Regions from separate parts of the Actinomadura sp. NPDC048394 genome, predicted to be linked through region 1. Evidence: predicted binding sites of a transcription regulator. Region 1 holds the regulator's gene; each other region holds the start of a gene.

Region 1 (5,360 bases):
GGTCGCCGGGCGGGCCGCCGCCCGGGCCGACCTCGCCCTCGCCGGCGAGCTGGATGTGGATGCCGTTCTCCACGCCCGCCGGGATCTTGACCTTGACGGTGCGCCGGGTGCGGACCCGGCCGTCGCCCGAGCACTCGGTGCACGGGTGCCGGATCACCGAGCCGAACCCGCCGCAGGCGGGGCACGGCCGGGCCGTCATGACCTGGCCGAGGAACGAGCGCTGCACCTGCTGCACCTCGCCGCGGCCGTGGCAGGTCTCGCAGGTCTCCGGGTGGGTGCCGGGCGCGCAGCCCGTCCCCTCGCAGGTCGTGCAGGCGACCGCGGTGTCGATGGACAGCTCGCGGGTCGTGCCGAACGCGGTCTCCGCCAGGTCCAGCTCGACGCGCAGCGTCGCGTTCCGGCCCCGGCGCGCGCGCGAGCGGGGGCCCCGGGACGTCGCGGTGCCGAAGAAGGCGTCCATGATGTCGCTGAACGGGAACCCGGCGCCGCCGAACCCGCCGGCGCCCGCGCCCGCGCCGCCCGGCGCGAACGGATCCGCGCCGAGGTCGTACATCTCGCGCTTCTTCGGGTCGGAGAGCACCTCGTAGGCCTGGGTGATCTCCTTGAACTTCTCCTGCGTCTCCGGGTCCGGGTTGACGTCCGGGTGCAGCTCGCGCGCGAGCCGCCGGTACGCCTTCTTGACCTCGTCGGCGCTGGCGTCCCGGCGGACGCCGAGGGTCGCGTAGTAGTCGTTGGCCACTTACGACCCCGCCAGGATCTGTCCCACGTAGCGTGCCACTGCCCGTACCGCTCCCATCGTGCCGGGGTAATCCATGCGTGTCGGCCCGAGTACGCCCAGCCGGGCCAGCGTGAGGTCGCCGACGCCGTAGTCGGCTGCGACGACCGAGGTCGAACGGAGCCCCTCATCGGGGTTCTCGGTGCCGATCCGCACCGTAAGAGTAGAGGAGTCGCCGGTCTCGCCGAGCAGCCGCATGAGGACCACCTGTTCCTCCAGGGCCACCAGCACCTCCCGCAGGCTCGGCGAGAAGTCGACGGCGGCCAGGTTCGCCGCGCCGGCGAAGACGATCTTCTCCTCGTGGTTCTCGACGAGGGTCTCCAGCAGGACGGACAGGACCGCGGCGGCCACCGGCCGCTCGTCCGGGCCCACCTTGTCCGGCAGGTCCGCGACGGCGGACGGCACGTCGCCGAAGCCCAGCCCGTCCAGGCATGTATTGAGCAACGCCCGCAGGTGCCCGACGGATTCCTCGGAGATCTTCCCCGTCTCGATGACGCGCTGCTCCACCCGCCCGGTGTTGGTGATCAGCACCAGCAGCAGCCGGCCCTCGGCGACCGGGACCAGCTCCACGTGCCGCACCGACGAGCGGGTCAGCGACGGGTACTGCACCACCGCGACCTGGCGGGTCAGCTGCGCGAGCAGCCGGACGGTGCGGCCGACGATGTCGTCGAGGTCGTACGCGCCGGACAGGAACGTCTCGATCGCCCGGCGCTCGGCGACCGACAGCGGCTTGATCGTCGACAGCCGGTCGACGAACAGCCGGTACCCCTTGTCGGTGGGGACCCGCCCGGCGCTGGTGTGCGGCTGGGCGATGTAGCCCTGCTCCTCCAGCACCGCCATGTCGTTGCGGATGGTGGCCGAGGACACTTCGAGGTTGTGCCGGTCCACGAGCGCCTTGGAGCCCACCGGCTCGTTCGTGGAGACGTAGTCCTCGACTATGGCGCGCAGCACCGCGAGCTTCCGGTCGTCCAGCACCCGGTCACCTCCTTCTGCACCTTCCACAGGTCCTCACGTCCAGATATACCGCCGACAGGGCCTTGCTGGCACTCCGTACTTCCGAGTGCCAAGTGTACGGCCCCGAGGGGACGTTCCGGGGGCCGCGGCAGGCCGCCGGGCCGCGCGCGGCTGCGCGATCTTATCCCGGCCGTTAGTGTGCGGAACCGTGCGGAGCAAGAACTACGGAGACGACGTCCTCGCCGGCGACTGGCGCCGCCCCCGCAAGGGGCAGATCCCGGAGATCCCGGCCGAGCCGGGCCTGGTCGCCGAGGATCCCGACAGCGGCTTCTGCGGCGCCGTGGTGGCCTGCGACAAGTTCGGCGTGACGCTGGAGGACCGGTTCGGCAAGCGCCGCGTGTTCCCCCTCACCAAGGCCGGGTTCCTGATCGACGGCAAGCCGGTCACGCTCGTCCGGCCCGCCGCGGCGCCCGCCGCGCCGGCCCGCTCGGCGTCCGGGTCCATCGCGGTGCGGGGGCTGCGCGCCCAGGTCGCCAAGGAGAGCCGCATCTACGTGGAGGGCCTCCACGACGCCGAGCTGGTCGAGAAGATCTGGGGGCACGACCTGCGCGTCGAGGGCGTCGTCGTCGAGTACCTCGAGGGCGTGGACGACCTGCCCGCGATCGTCGAGGAGTTCGCGCCCGAGGAGGGCCGCCGCCTCGGCGTGCTGGTCGACCACCTCGTGGAGGGCTCCAAGGAGAGCCGGATCGCCGCGCGGGTCTCGTCCCCGCACGTGCTCGTGACGGGCCACCCGTTCATCGACATCTGGGAGGCCGTCAAGCCCGCCGCCGTCGGCATCCCCGCCTGGCCCCGCGTCCCCCGCGGCCTCCCGTGGAAGGAGGGCGTCGTCGAAGCGCTCGGCTGGAACTGCGAGACGGGCGCGGCCTGGAAGCGCATCCTCGGCTCCGTCACCACCTACACCGACCTCGAACCGGCCCTCCTCGGCCGCGTCGAGGAGCTGATCGACTTCGTGACCGCGCCGGCACAGTCCTGATCAGGTCAGGTCGCGGGTGACGGCGTCGGCGAGGAGGCGGCCTTGGCGGGTGAGGACGGCGCGGCCCCGCTCGTACGCGGCAGGGTCGACGAGGCCGTCGGCGATGGCGCGGCGGACGGCGGCGTCGTCCAGGAGATCGGCCGGGCAGCCGTCCGCGAGGCGGAGCTCGAGCATGATCCGCTCGATGCGGCGGTCGCCGGCGTCGAGGACCTCGCGCGCGTACGCGGGCGTGGTGCCCTCGGCGAGGCGCGCGGCGTAGGCGGCGGGGTGCTTGACGTTCCACCAGCGGGTCCCGCCGACGTGGCTGTGGGCGCCGGGGCCGACGCCCCACCAGTCCGCGCCCGTCCAGTACAGGAGGTTGTGGCGGCAGGCGGCCTCCGGGGACGAGGCCCAGTTCGAGATCTCGTACCAGCGCAGGCCGTGCGCGCCGAGGAGCTCGTCGGCGATCAGGTAGCGGTCGGCCATGGCGTCGTCGTCGGGGGCGGCGAGCTCACCGCGGCGCACCTGCGCCGCCAGGCGGGTGCCCTCCTCGACGATCAGCGCGTACGCGGACACGTGGTCGGGCTCGCAGGCGAGGGCCGCCTCCAGGGACGCGCGCCAGTCGTCGTCGGTCTCCCCCGGCGTCCCGTAGATGAGGTCGAGGTTGACGTGCTCGAAGCCCGCCTTGCGCGTCCACTCGACGACCTGGGGAACGCGGCCCGGCGTATGCGACCGCTCAAGGACGGCTAGGACGTGCTCGCGCGCGCTCTGCATGCCGTAGGAGACCCGCGTGAAACCGACCTCGCGGAGCTTCGCCACGTAGGCCTCGTCCACCGATTCGGGATTGGCCTCCGTCGTGACCTCGGCGCCCGGCGCGAGCCCGAACTCGGCGTCGATGGCCGCGAGGACGCGTCCGAGATCGTCGGGCGCGAGGAGGGTCGGTGTACCGCCGCCCACGAAGACCGTCTGGACGGGAAGGTCCGCGTCACCGAGCACCTTGCGGGCCATCCGGACCTCGGCGATCGCGGTGTCCGCGTAGGAGTCGCGGCTCGCGCCCGGGCCGAGCTCGGTGGCCGTGTAGGTGTTGAAGTCGCAGTACCCGCACCGGGTCACGCAGAAGGGCACGTGCACGTAGAACGCGAACGGCCGCGCGCCCAGGCCCTCCAGCGCGCTGCCGGGCAGCGCACCGTCGGCGGGTACGGGGTCACCATCGGGCAGCGTAGAGGGCACCCCCACAGTCTGCCGCCCGCAACGGGATGGTCCGCACCTCTGTGGGGGAACGCCCCGGTCGGGCGTCAGGCCTCGTCGAGCTTGCGGCGGAGCCAGGCGGGGATGTGCGCGTCGGTGCGGGGGAAGCGGTCGAGGTCCAGCGCGTAGGCGGACGGCGTCAGCGGCGGCGTGAACTCGGGCTCGCCGTCGTAGTCGAACTCGGCGCTGAACCGGCCGGAGCGCTCGATCTCCAGCCGGGCGGTGAACCACGCGCCCTTGCCGCGCCGGTACATCACGCGGCGCAGCTCGTCCATCTTGCCGACGGCCTGGCCCGGCGGCGTCGCCTTGCGGCGCTCGCCGGCGGCGTCCTCCACCTCGAAGGACGCGCTGTCGATGCCGACGGTGGCGCGGAACTCGAAGCCGAGCCGCTCCCAGCCCAGGGGCGCGGCCGAGCGCAGGGCGCGCACGGCGCCGTTCACGGTCTCGCGCTCCCGCGGGGAGCGCAGGACCTGCTCGGAGTGGGTCACGCTGGAACCTCCGGTACCGTCGACGCACTGCCCCCGACCGTACCGACATCCGGGCCCGGATCGAGGAGCGCCGGCCGTGTCGCGGCGAAACCGCCGGCCGCGATCGGCGCCCAGCCGGGACGATCTTGGTCGAGCCGGGCGGAAGGCGGGCGGCACGGGCCGCAATGATGCGTGCCGCCCCTCTTGGGCGGATAGGGTCGTCCGAATGCGGAACGAGGGGCCGGTGGACTGGGGGCGTGTGCCCGCGCGCGTGCTGCTGCGCGGCGGCCCCGGCGGTTGGCACTACGTCGTCGTCGACGACAAGGGCGCGGAGCGGCGCACCGCGTTCGACGGTCCCGGCACCCTCTGGCAGACCGGCGGGCGCTCCGACCCGGAGCCGCCGTGGTGGCGGCGCAGGCTCGGCGAGACCGCCGAGGGGCTGCGCGCCGTGATCGGCGAGCGGCTCACCGACGCGACCTTCGGCGACCTCGGCGCGGAGGCCGCGATCACCTGGTTCGCGGTGGACGACCCGGTGGAGTGGGAGGGCCTCGTCACGCTGCGGGAGGCGGATCCGGCGCGGTTCCCCGGCCGGGTCGCGCCGTTCGTGGTCACGCTGGAGCCGGGGCGCGGCGCGCTGCTCCCGGACGCCCACCTGCTGTTCAGCACGCCGGCGTCGGACGCCTGGGCGACGCTCGCCGCGGTCGCGGAGCGGTGCGGGACGCCGCCGCCGAGGGCGCAGTTCCTGTGCGGGTGGGCCGATCACCGCAGCGTCCAGGTCGGACGCGGGGTGCTGTCGCTGTCGACGGACCGGTCCGGGACGGGCGCGGAGCGGGTCGCGGAGATCTGCGGGACGCGGCGGCCCGGCTGGAGCGGCAACCCGGAGATGCGGTTCCGGCTCGACGGG
Region 2 (5,360 bases), on a different contig from region 1:
CCCGCCGGGGCCGGGTTCTTCTCGGGCTTCTCGGCGATGACGGCCTCGGTGGTCAGGAACAGCGCGGCGATCGACGAGGCGTTCTGCAGCGCGGACCGGGTCACCTTGGCCGGGTCGAGGATGCCCGACTCGAACATGTTGACGTACTCGCCGCTCGCGGCGTTCAGGCCCTCACCCGGGGTCAGGTTGCGGACCCGCTCCACCACGACGCCGCCCTCGAGGCCGGCGTTCACGGCGATCTGCTTCAGCGGCTCCTCCAGAGCGCGCTTGACGATGTTGGCACCGGTGGCCTCGTCGCCCGCGAGCTCCAGCTTGTCGAACGCCTTGGTGCCGGCCTGCAGCAGCGCGACGCCACCGCCGGGGACGATGCCCTCCTCGACCGCGGCCTTCGCGTTGCGGACGGCGTCCTCGATGCGGTGCTTGCGCTCCTTGAGCTCGACCTCCGTCGCGGCGCCGGCCTTGATGACCGCGACACCGCCCGCGAGCTTGGCCAGGCGCTCCTGGAGCTTCTCGCGGTCGTAGTCGGAGTCGGTGTTGTCGATCTCGGTGCGGATCTGGTTGACCCGGCCCGCGATCTCGTTGGCGTCACCGGCGCCGTCCACGATGGTGGTCTCGTCCTTGGTGATGACGACCTTGCGGGCGCGGCCCAGCATGTCGGTCGTGGTGTTCTCCAGCTTGAGACCCACGTCCTCGCTGATGACCTGGCCGCCGGTCAGCGTGGCGATGTCGCCGAGCATGGCCTTGCGGCGGTCGCCGAAGCCCGGGGCCTTCACGGCCACGGACTTGAAGATGCCGCGGATCTTGTTGACGACCAGGGTCGCCAGGGCCTCGCCCTCGACGTCCTCCGCGATGATCAGCAGCGGCTTGCCGGACTGCATGACGCCCTCGAGGACGGGCAGCAGGTCCTTGTTGGCCGACGCCTTGCCCTGAACGATCAGGATGTACGGGTCCTCGAGGACCGCCTCCATCCGCTCGGGGTCGGTCACGAAGTAGTGCGAGATGTAGCCCTTGTCGAAGCGCATGCCCTCGGTCAGCTCGAGCTCCAGACCGAAGGTCTGGCTCTCCTCGACCGTGATGACGCCTTCCTTGCCGACCTTGTCCATCGCCTCGGCGATCATCTCGCCGATCTGCGGGTCGCCCGCGGAGATGGACGCCGTGGAGGCGATCTGCTCCTTGGTCTCCACGTCCTTGGCCAGCTTGGACAGCTCCTCGCTGACCCGCTCGACCGCGGCCTCGATGCCGCGCTTCAGCGACATCGGGTTGGCGCCGGCGGCCACGTTGCGCAGGCCCTCGCGGACCAGCGCCTGGGCCAGGACGGTCGCCGTCGTCGTGCCGTCACCGGCTACGTCGTCGGTCTTCTTCGCCACTTCCTTGACGAGCTCGGCGCCGATCTTCTCCCAGGCGTCCTCGAGCTCGATCTCCTTGGCGATCGACACACCGTCGTTGGTGATCGTGGGGGCGCCCCACTTCTTCTCCAGCACGACGTTGCGGCCCTTGGGACCGAGGGTCACCTTCACGGCGTCGGCGAGCTGGTTCATGCCGCGCTCGAGGCCGCGCCGGGCCTCCTCGTCGAACGCGATCATCTTTGCAGCCATAGGCTCCTAGTCCTCCCGGAACAAGGTGGCTTAAAGGATCGAGCCGACGCCCGCGACGGACGGCCCCGCGCCCGGCGGCTGCCATTCCGCCACCGGACTGGGGCCTCGTCGCCCCGACCCAGACTGTGAAGCTGTCACTCTCCACAGTAGAGTGCCAACCGTTTTTTAGCACTCTACCCTGCCGAGTGCAAGCGCCGCACAGCCTCGCGGCACTCGTCTGCGCCGGGACGCCCGGAGCGGCTCTGACCTGCGGCGCGATACTCGGGCGATCTGTCGGACATGTGGTGTTGCGCCGTGCTGTGCCGGTCCGTGCCCCACTGTTCACGAAAAGCTCGGCCTTGGGTGAAGTGCGTTGTAGAGGGGAGGGTGGGGTCACTTCCGTCGCAGGTAGAGCAGACCGTTGAGGGCCGCGAAGGACAGCAGGGCGATAGCGAGCATGGGCCAGGGGTAGTCCGGCAGCAGGATCGGCTTCAGGAGCACGAGGCACAGGAGCCCGGCCAGGACGAGGACCCCGCGCAAGGCGAATTGGCTTCTCGCCGAGGCGGTCGGGGCGAGGCGTCGGCGAGCGGCGCGGATCTCCCGGAAGGCGTTGCGCGGTGCGGGCGAGACCGGGAAGCCCGCGGCCTGCAGCGCGGGAAGGATGGCGGAGGCCTCGGAGGTCCAGAAGACCAGGACCTGACCGTCGCGGGTTTCGATGCCGATCCCTCTGCTGAGCAGCGAGGCCGAGCAGGGAAAAGGCGGCCACCACGTCGGCCGGGGTCAGGTGGAACCGATTGCGAACGGCGGCCAGGACGATTCCGGAATGGCTCAGCCTCAGCGAGGCCAATGGCCAGGTGGCGTTCAACCGCCCGAACGCCATGGACGGGACGTTGGCCCCGCCGCGCCAGGTCGTGGACGGAACACCGGGTCCGCCCTGCCACGTCATCGACTGTTCCATGAGCCTCACCCCTGCGTCATGGATCACTGGGGCGGGACAGCGGTCCGGGTACCGAAAGCCGGACCTTGATCGTATCCCCGTGCCCCCGGCGCGAACAGGCGGGGACGGGTCAGAGCGGGCGGACGGCGTCGGCCTGGGGGCCGCGGTCGCTCTGGGTGATCTCGAACTCGACGCGCTGGCCCTGCTCGAGGGTGCGATAGCCGTCCATCTGGATCGCCGAATGGTGGACGAAGACGTCACGGCCCCCGTCGACCGCGATGAAGCCGTACCCCTTGTCGGCGTTGAACCACTTGACCGTGCCCTGCGCCATTCCCAGCCCCGCCGTCCGAGCGTGCCCGGCCCCCGCCCCTGCCACCGCGGGAACCCGGACCAGCCGCGTCGTCACGGCGCTGGGCCGCGGCGGGGTCGACTCGGCATGATCGGAGTCGACCCTACCCGGCGGGTACGGCGGTGCCCCGGGGGCGGGGGCGGGATGGCCGGTGGCGGTCAGCCGCCGGCGACGGCGGGGATGATCGAGATCTGGGTGCCCGCGGGGGTCGCGGTGTCCAGGCCCTCGGCGAACCGGACGTCCTCGTCGCCGACGTAGACGTTCACGAACCGGCGGATCTTGCCGGCGTCGTCGAGGATGCGGGCCGCGATGCCGGTGTAGCTGGCCTCCAGGTCGGCGACCACGGCGCGCAGGGTGTCGCCCTCGGCCTTCACTTCGGCCTCGCCGCCGGTGTAGGTCCGCAGGATCGTCGGGATGCGGACGGACACGCTGCTCATCTGCTGGCTCCTTCTTGTTCTCAGGCGAGGCCGGCGGCGCGGAACGCCTCCAGCGTCGGCGCGATGTTCGCACTGGGCTTGGCGACGGGCGCGACGGCGTCGAGGGTCTTCAGCCCGTCACCGGAGTTGATGATCACGGTCTCGGCGGACGGGTCGAGGGTGCCCGCCTCGACGAGCTTGCGCAGGCAGCCGACGGTGACGCCGCCGGCGGTCTCGCCGAAGATGCCCTCGGTGCGGGCGAGCAGCCGGATGCCGTCGACGACCTGCTCGTCGGTGACGTCCTCGACGGCGCCGCCGGTGCGGCGCGTCACGTCGAGGACGTAGGGGCCGTCGGCGGGGTTGCCGATCGCCAGGGACTTGGCGATGGTGTCGGGCTTGACCGGCCGGACGACGTCGTGGCCCGCCTTGAACGCGGCGGAGACGGGGTCGCAGCCGGCGGCCTGCGCGCCGAACACCCGGTACGGCTTGTCCTCGACGAGGCCGAGCTTGATCAGCTCCTGGAACGCCTTGTCGATCTTGGTGAGCTGGGAGCCGGACGCGACCGGCACCACGATCTGGTCGGGCAGCCGCCAGCCGAGCTGCTCGGCGATCTCGTAGCCGAGCGTCTTGGAGCCCTCGGCGTAGTACGGGCGGACGTTGACGTTGACGAACGCCCAGTCGTCCTGCTCGCCGGCGATCTCGGACGCGAGCCGGTTCACGTCGTCGTAGTTGCCGTCGACGGTGACGAACGTCCCGCCGTACACGGCCGTCGTGATGATCTTCTGGGACTCGAGGTTCGACGGGACGAACACGGCGCTGCGGATCCCGGCGCGGGCCGCCGCGGCGGCGACCGCGTTGGCGAGGTTGCCGGTGGACGGGCAGGCCAGCACCTTGAAGCCGAGTTCGCGGGCGGCGGCGAGCGCGACCGCGACGACGCGGTCCTTGAACGAGTGGGTCGGGTTGCCGCTGTCGTCCTTCACCCACAGCCGCTGCAGGCCGAGGCTCTCGGCGAGGTTGTCGGCGCGGACGAGCCGGGTCAGGCCGGGCTCGGTGTTGGGGGTGTCGGCGACGGTCGACGGGACGGGCAGCAGCCCGCGGTAGCGCCAGATGTTGCGCGGACCGGACTCGATGTCGGCCCGGGTGATCCCGCCGAAGTCGTAGGCGATCTCCAGCGGGCCGAAACACTCCTCGCACGCGTAGAAGGGGCCGAGATCGCGCTTGGAGCCGCATTCGCGGCAGACGAGGGCGGTAGCGGGTCCGAGGTCCGTGGCAGGCGTGAATGCCATGAGGGCGAGGCCTTTCTCCCCATCTTCCCTGCGCCACCTTGGTCGCAGGCCGGAGTTGGCACCATCTCCCGGCCGGCCTCGCAGGATCGCGAGCGCGCCATAGCCGGGTGGTTGCCGGGGCTTCGCAGGGCCGGTCCCTCCACCCCTCTGGATGAGCGGTATTCAGTTGTCGAGGTCGCACGCTGTAGAGAACGAGCGCTTTGAACTCGTATGCGAACTTTACATGACGTGACCGGATGGCAGACAGGTGGGTCCGCCCTGTGAGACGTTACCCGGGCGTGGTCTTGATCACGCGGGCTCGTCGGCGGCGGGCCGGGCGGGGGCGCGCTGGGTGGGGTCGAGGAAGACGTGCCGGACGATCGGGACGCGCTCCTTGAGCCGCCGGTCGATCTCGCCGGCGACGTCCTCGGCCTGGTCGGCGCTGATGGCGTCGGAGAAGTTGACGCGGGCGGCGACGAGCAGCTCGTCCGGGCCGAAGTGCATGGTGAGCAGGTCGTCGACGCCGGTCACGCCGGGCGCCCCGGCGATCTCGGCGCGGATCTCGGCCTGCGCGGCGGGGTCGGCGGCGCGGCCGATGATCAGGCCCTTGCTGTCGCGGCCGAGCACGAACGCGACGACGACGAGCAGCAGCCCGATCAGCACGGACGCGAGGCCGTCCCAGAACTGCGAGCCGGTGAGCTGCCGCAGCACGAGCCCGGCGGCGGCGAACGCGAGGCCGATCATCGCGGCGGTGTCCTCGAACAGCGCGGCCTTGAAGGTGACGTCGGGCGACCGGCGGACGTGGTCGACGATGTCGCG
Region 3 (5,360 bases), on a different contig from region 1:
ATTTCCTTGGGCGTCGCCTTCGTGGCGGGCAAGAATCGGGTACCGAGGCCGGCCGCCGGTACGACGGCCTTGAGCACGGGTGCAATGTCGACCATGAAAAGACCCTAGCCATCCACGAGGACAACAGCGTGCACGACATCGTTTCGAAGACCGGCGTCCGCACCGGACTGCTGGAAAGGCGTGGGACCATGAGTCCCGAGGAGCGCGCCGCGGCGGGCAGGTCGCTGCGCGACGCGCTGCTGTCCGTGCCCGAGATCGAGATGGCGGGGACGATCGCCGCCTACGTCTCCGTCGGCACCGAACCGGACACCCGGAGCCTGCTGTTCGCGCTGTGGAAGCGCGGCGCGTACGTGCTCCTCCCCCGCCTGCTGCCGGACGGCGATCTCGACTGGGCGTCGTTCGAGGGTCCCGACTCGCTGGCGCCGGGCCCGCGCGGATGCCTGGAGCCGACGGAGCCGCCGCGCGGCCCGGGGGCCGTGGCCAGCGCGGACGTGGTCCTGACCCCGGCGGTCGCGGTCGACCGGACGGGCATGCGGCTGGGCCGCGGCGGCGGCTCGTACGACCGGGCGCTCGCCCGGGTGGGGCCCGCGATCCTGACGGTCGGGCTGGTGTACGACTCCGAGCTGGTGGACGAGCTCCCGTCGGAGCCGCACGACCAGCGGGTGCGCGCCGCGGCGACGCCGTCCGGGGGGCTGGTGCGGTTCGGCTGAGGCGGCGGCGGGCGTCCCGGCTCTCGGGAAGGCACCTCCGGTGGCCCGGGACGACGCCGGGAGGGCGCATCCGGCGGCCCCAGAGGTGTGGCCTCGCGGTTAGGAGGACCTGGCCCTGTGGCCAGTACCGGACGGCCGCATAGGGTGAGAATCAGCAAGATCGCGGCTTCGGGGACCGCGGTTCGACGCGAGGCTCACCTGGAGGTTCGAGATGGCGGCGCCGTGGCGGATCCTTTCCCTCCCCCCGCTCGGGGAGGACATCGTGCGGGGCCTGTTCGGATCGTTCGGCGACACCGTGGAGGTGGCGTTCCCGCAGACCAGGGACCGCGCCGGGCTCCTCGCGGCGCTCCCGGACGCCGAACTGGTCATCGGCGACTTCAGCGCCCAGCTGAAACTCGATGCCGAGGCGGTCGCCGCCGCGCCGCATCTGGCGTTCGTGCAGATGCCCGCCGTGGGCACCGACAGCATCGACGGCGCCGCGCTGGCGGAGGCCGGCGTGCCGCTGGCCAACACCGCGGGTGCCAACGCACGCGGAGTGGCCGAATGGGCGGTCGGCGCCGCGTTCGCCCTGTGCCGCCACCTCGTCTGGGGCGACCGGCATGTGCGCGCGGGCGAATGGCCGCAGACGGAGCTTCTGGCGCGCGGTACAAGGGAAGTCCATGCGCAGCGCGTAGGGGTCGTCGGTTACGGCGCCATAGGCGCGGAGGCCGCGCGGCTGTTCCAGGTCCTCGGTTGTGAGGTCTCCTACTGGACGAGGCGTCCGCGTGCCTCGGCACCGGTCAGGTACAGGGAGCTGGACGATCTGCTCGCCACGTCCGACATCCTGGTGCTCGCCCTGCCGCTGACCGACGAAACGCGCGGCCTCATAGGCCCGGAACGTCTCGCGCTACTCCCCGACAAGGCGCTGCTGGTGAACGTGGCGCGCGGGGGCATCGCGCCCGACGACGCCGTGCTCGCCGCACTGGAGTCGGGACGGCTCGCCGGTGCCGCTCTGGACGTGTTCGACGAGGAGCCGCCTCCGGCCGACTCCCCCTTGCGCGCGCATGAGAACGTCCTGCTGTCACCGCATGCGGCGGGCGGGACGACGCAGTCGCAGCGGAACATCGTGACGATGCTGCTCGACAACGTCACCAGGGCCGTCCAGGGACACGCGGTGCAGAACGTGGTCAACGGCGTGGACCCGCAGGTCAGACGGAGATAACGGGCGTTCTAGGCATCTCGTTCATCAACCGCAAGTATGCATTTGACACACAATTCTGTAGTATTGCTAAAAGTTCAACTTTGACGACCCCGAAGGGTGGGATGTGCATCTCGACATCTGGCTACTCCTCGGGGCCGTGCTCGTACTCAGCGCCATCGTCGCGGTCCGGCTGTCGCACCAGGCCGGCCTGCCGACCCTCCTGGCGTACATGGGCCTCGGCCTTCTCGTCGGCGAGTCCGGCCCCCTCCACATCGACTTCGACAACGCCGAACTGGCCGAGACGCTCGGCCTCGCCGCCCTCGTCCTGATCCTCGCCGAGGGCGGTCTCACCACCAGCTGGCGGCACGTGCGGCCGTCCGTGCCCGCCGCGCTCAGCGTGTCCACCATCGGCACCCTGATCAGCATCGCCGTCGTGGCGCTCGCCGCCCGGTGGCTGATCGGGATGGACTGGCGCCCGGCGTTCCTGCTGGCCGCCGTGCTCGCCCCCACCGACGCCGCCGCCGTGTTCTCGGTGCTGCGCCGGCTGCCCCTGCCGTCCCGGCTGACCGGGCTCCTGGAAGCCGAGTCCGGGTTCAACGACGCACCCGTCGTGATCATCGTGGTCACGCTCAGCGCGGCGCACGGCGGCGTCCCCAACCTCGCCGAACTCGCCGGCGTGATGGTGTACGAGCTGGTCGCCGGCGGCGTGCTCGGCTTCGCGATCGGCTGGCTCGGCGCACAGGCGCTGCGCCGCGTCGCCCTCCCCGCATCCGGCCTGTACCCCATCGCCGTGATGTCGCTGTCCATCGGCTCCTATGGCGCCGCCACACTGCTGCACGCGAGCGGCTTCCTGGCCGTCTATGTGAGCGCGCTAGTCCTCGGCAATGCGCGCCTGCCACACCGCCCGGCCACGAGGGGCTTCGCCGAAGGCATCGGGTGGCTCGCCCAGATCGGGCTGTTCGTGATGCTGGGACTGCTGGCCTCCCCCGGCGCGCTCCCCGGCCAGATCGTCCCGGCGCTCGTCATCGGGTTCGTCCTGCTGCTCGTGGCGCGCCCGGCGTCGGTCGTGCTGTCCTCGATCGGGTTCAAGCTGTCGTGGGGCGAGAAGGTCTTCGCCTCATGGGCGGGGCTGCGCGGCGCCGTCCCCATCGTCCTGGCCACCATCCCGATGGTGAAGGACGTCCCGGACGCCGACCGGCTGTTCTCCATCGTCTTCAACATCGTCGTCGTGTTCACCCTCTTGCAGGGCCCCACACTGCCCCTGGTGGCGCGCTGGTGCCGCCTCAAGAGCGACGAGCAGACCCGCGAACTGGACGTGGAGGCCGCGCCCCTGGAGGAGCTCCATGCGGACCTACTAGAAGTCCGTATCCCACCCGACTCCCGGTTGAGCGGTGTGGAGATCTTCGAGCTGCGGCTGCCCGCCGGAGCGTCCATTACCCTCGTCGTACGGGACGGGGAGAGCTTCGTGCCGGAACCCACCACGCCCTTGCAGAGCGGCGACACGCTGCTGGTCGTGACCACCGACACCGTACGGGAGACCACGGAACGCAGGCTGCGCGCCATCAGCCGCCGCGGGAAGCTGGCCGGCTGGTTCGGCGAGACCGGAACATGAGCGAAACGGCCACAGGGTCGGGCCGCAGGGTCGGGCGGGGCGGGCGCAGGGTCGGGTGGGGCGGGCGCAGGGTCGGGCCGCCGCACGGGCGCGGAGTCGGGCGGGGCGGGCGAGGAGTCCTGCTGGAGAGGGGCCTTGGGAGACTCGGGAACAGACCCGGGGCGAATCCTGTTCCATGCATGGGTACCATTAGCAGTCATCTAGAGTGAGTGCCAGTCCGGGACGGCGCCCGGACTGAGTCAGCGAGGAGGAACCGTGCCGACGTATCAGTACGTTTGCACCGAGTGCGGCGAGCCTCTGGAGGTCGTGCAGAAGTTCAGCGACGACGCGCTGACCGAATGCCCGGCGTGCAACGGAAAGCTCCGCAAGGTCTTCTCCGCCGCGGGGATCATCTTCAAGGGGTCGGGCTTCTACCGCACCGACAGCCGCGGCTCCGGCAAGTCGTCCTCCACCGTGGGGAGCTCGTCCAACGGGTCGAACGGCTCGTCGTCGTCGAGCGGCGACTCCGCCAAGTCCGACTCGTCCTCCTCGTCGAGCTCGTCGAGCGACTCGTCGTCCTCGTCGTCCACCTCTTCGTCGAAGTCCTCTTCGTCCGAGAAGGTGGCCTGACCACCGGGGCCCGACTCTAGGGGCCACGTCCCCACCGCGCTTCCGAAGGCCGGAGGAACCCAACCGGGTTCTTCCGGCCTTCGTCGTGCTCTGGGGCGGCCTTGGGGCCGCCCCTGAGGCCACCCCGAGACCGACCCTGAGGCCACCCCGAGATTTCGCGATATAACTTGCTTTCTCTCGCGATCAGAGAGACTCTGGTCCTGAGCAAGTTTTCGCGTCATATCGCGAGATCCACGGACCCTCCTCAGGAGATCGACCATGCGCGCACAGAGCCAGGCTCCCCCCAGAACACCGGCCCGCAGGCTCGCCGGGCTGATCGCCGGACGCCGCGGCAAATGGGCCGTCCTCGCCGTCTGGATCGTCCTGCTGGCCGCCCTCGGCCCGCTCGCCGGCAAGCTGGCCGACGTCGAGGACAACGACGCCGCGTCCTGGCTGCCCGCCAGCGCCGAGTCCACGCAGGTCGTCAAGCAGCAGGACATGTTCCAGAAGGACGAGACGATGCTCGCCGTCATCGTCTACGAGCGTCCCTCCGGGATCACCGCCGCCGACCGCGCCAAGGCCGCGGCCGACATGCCCGCCTTCGAGCGCCTCCCGGGAGCCGAGAAGGCGCAGGGACCGTTCCCGTCCAAGGACGGCAGGGCCCTGGAGACCCTCGTCCCGATCAAGAGCGACGACGTCACCGACGCCGTCGACCAAGCGCGCGACCTCGTCAAGCGCGGCCCGCCCGGGCTGTCCGCGCACGTCACCGGGCCCGCCGGCGCCGGCTCCGACCAGTACGGGGTGTTCCAGAGCCTCGACGGCTTCCTGCTCATGGCGGCCGGCATCGTCGTGATCGTCCTGCTGCTGATCATCTACCGCAGCCCCGTGCTGTGGTTCATCCCGGTGCTCAGCGCCGTCTTCGCCCTCGGGCTCGCCCAGTCCGTCGTCTACCTGCTGGCCAAGTACGCCGACCTGACCGTCAACGGGATGAGCTCCGGCATCATGACCGTGCTGGTGTTCGGCGTCGCCACCGACTACGCCCTCCTGCTCGTCGCCCGCTACCGCGAGGAACTGCACCGGCACGAGGACCGGCACGAGGCCATGGCGTTCGCCCTGCGCCGCGCCGCGCCCGCCGTCATCGCCTCCGCCGCCACCGTCGCCGTCGGCCTGCTGTGCCTGCTGCTCGCCGACCTGAACTCCACCGCGGGGCTCGGCCCCGTCGCCGCGGCGGGCGTCCTCACCGCGCTGGGCGCGATGGTCACGCTCCTGC

Evidence for each region. The regulator HrcA, encoded in region 1, represses chaperone genes, less so after heat shock. The targets are predictions, from matches to a motif close to TTGGCACTCTCNNNNNGAGAGTGCCAA.
Region 2: groL (chaperonin GroEL) is a predicted target of HrcA. The motif match lies at 1,727-1,753, and genes of this name have one in related genera.
Region 3: AB0C78_RS05150 (FmdB family zinc ribbon protein) is a predicted target of HrcA. The motif match lies at 3,692-3,718, and genes of this name have one in related genera.

Annotation. Positions count from the first base shown of each region.
Region 1 covers NZ_JBEZJL010000079.1:18,896-24,255, reverse strand. Annotated here, with positions in the region: gene dnaJ (molecular chaperone DnaJ) at 1-739, opposite strand, end outside; gene hrcA (heat-inducible transcriptional repressor HrcA) at 740-1,750, opposite strand; gene AB0C78_RS40360 (DUF3097 domain-containing protein) at 1,938-2,762, shown strand; gene hemW (radical SAM family heme chaperone HemW) at 2,763-3,971, opposite strand; gene AB0C78_RS40350 (hypothetical protein) at 4,037-4,477, opposite strand; gene AB0C78_RS40345 (hypothetical protein) at 4,683-5,360, shown strand, end outside.
Region 2 covers NZ_JBEZJL010000003.1:207,620-212,979, reverse strand. Annotated here, with positions in the region: gene groL (chaperonin GroEL) at 1-1,595, opposite strand, end outside; gene AB0C78_RS03265 (hypothetical protein) at 1,968-2,114, opposite strand; gene AB0C78_RS03260 (cold-shock protein) at 2,642-2,842, opposite strand; gene AB0C78_RS03255 (MoaD/ThiS family protein) at 3,019-3,297, opposite strand; gene thrC (threonine synthase) at 3,318-4,562, opposite strand; SAM riboswitch class I at 4,579-4,720, opposite strand; gene AB0C78_RS03245 (cation diffusion facilitator family transporter) at 4,851-5,360, opposite strand, start outside.
Region 3 covers NZ_JBEZJL010000006.1:16,920-22,279, reverse strand. Annotated here, with positions in the region: gene galU (UTP--glucose-1-phosphate uridylyltransferase GalU) at 1-95, opposite strand, end outside; gene AB0C78_RS05165 (5-formyltetrahydrofolate cyclo-ligase) at 129-710, shown strand; gene AB0C78_RS05160 (2-hydroxyacid dehydrogenase) at 922-1,911, shown strand; gene AB0C78_RS05155 (potassium/proton antiporter) at 2,015-3,502, shown strand; gene AB0C78_RS05150 (FmdB family zinc ribbon protein) at 3,758-4,111, shown strand; gene AB0C78_RS05145 (MMPL family transporter) at 4,370-5,360, shown strand, end outside.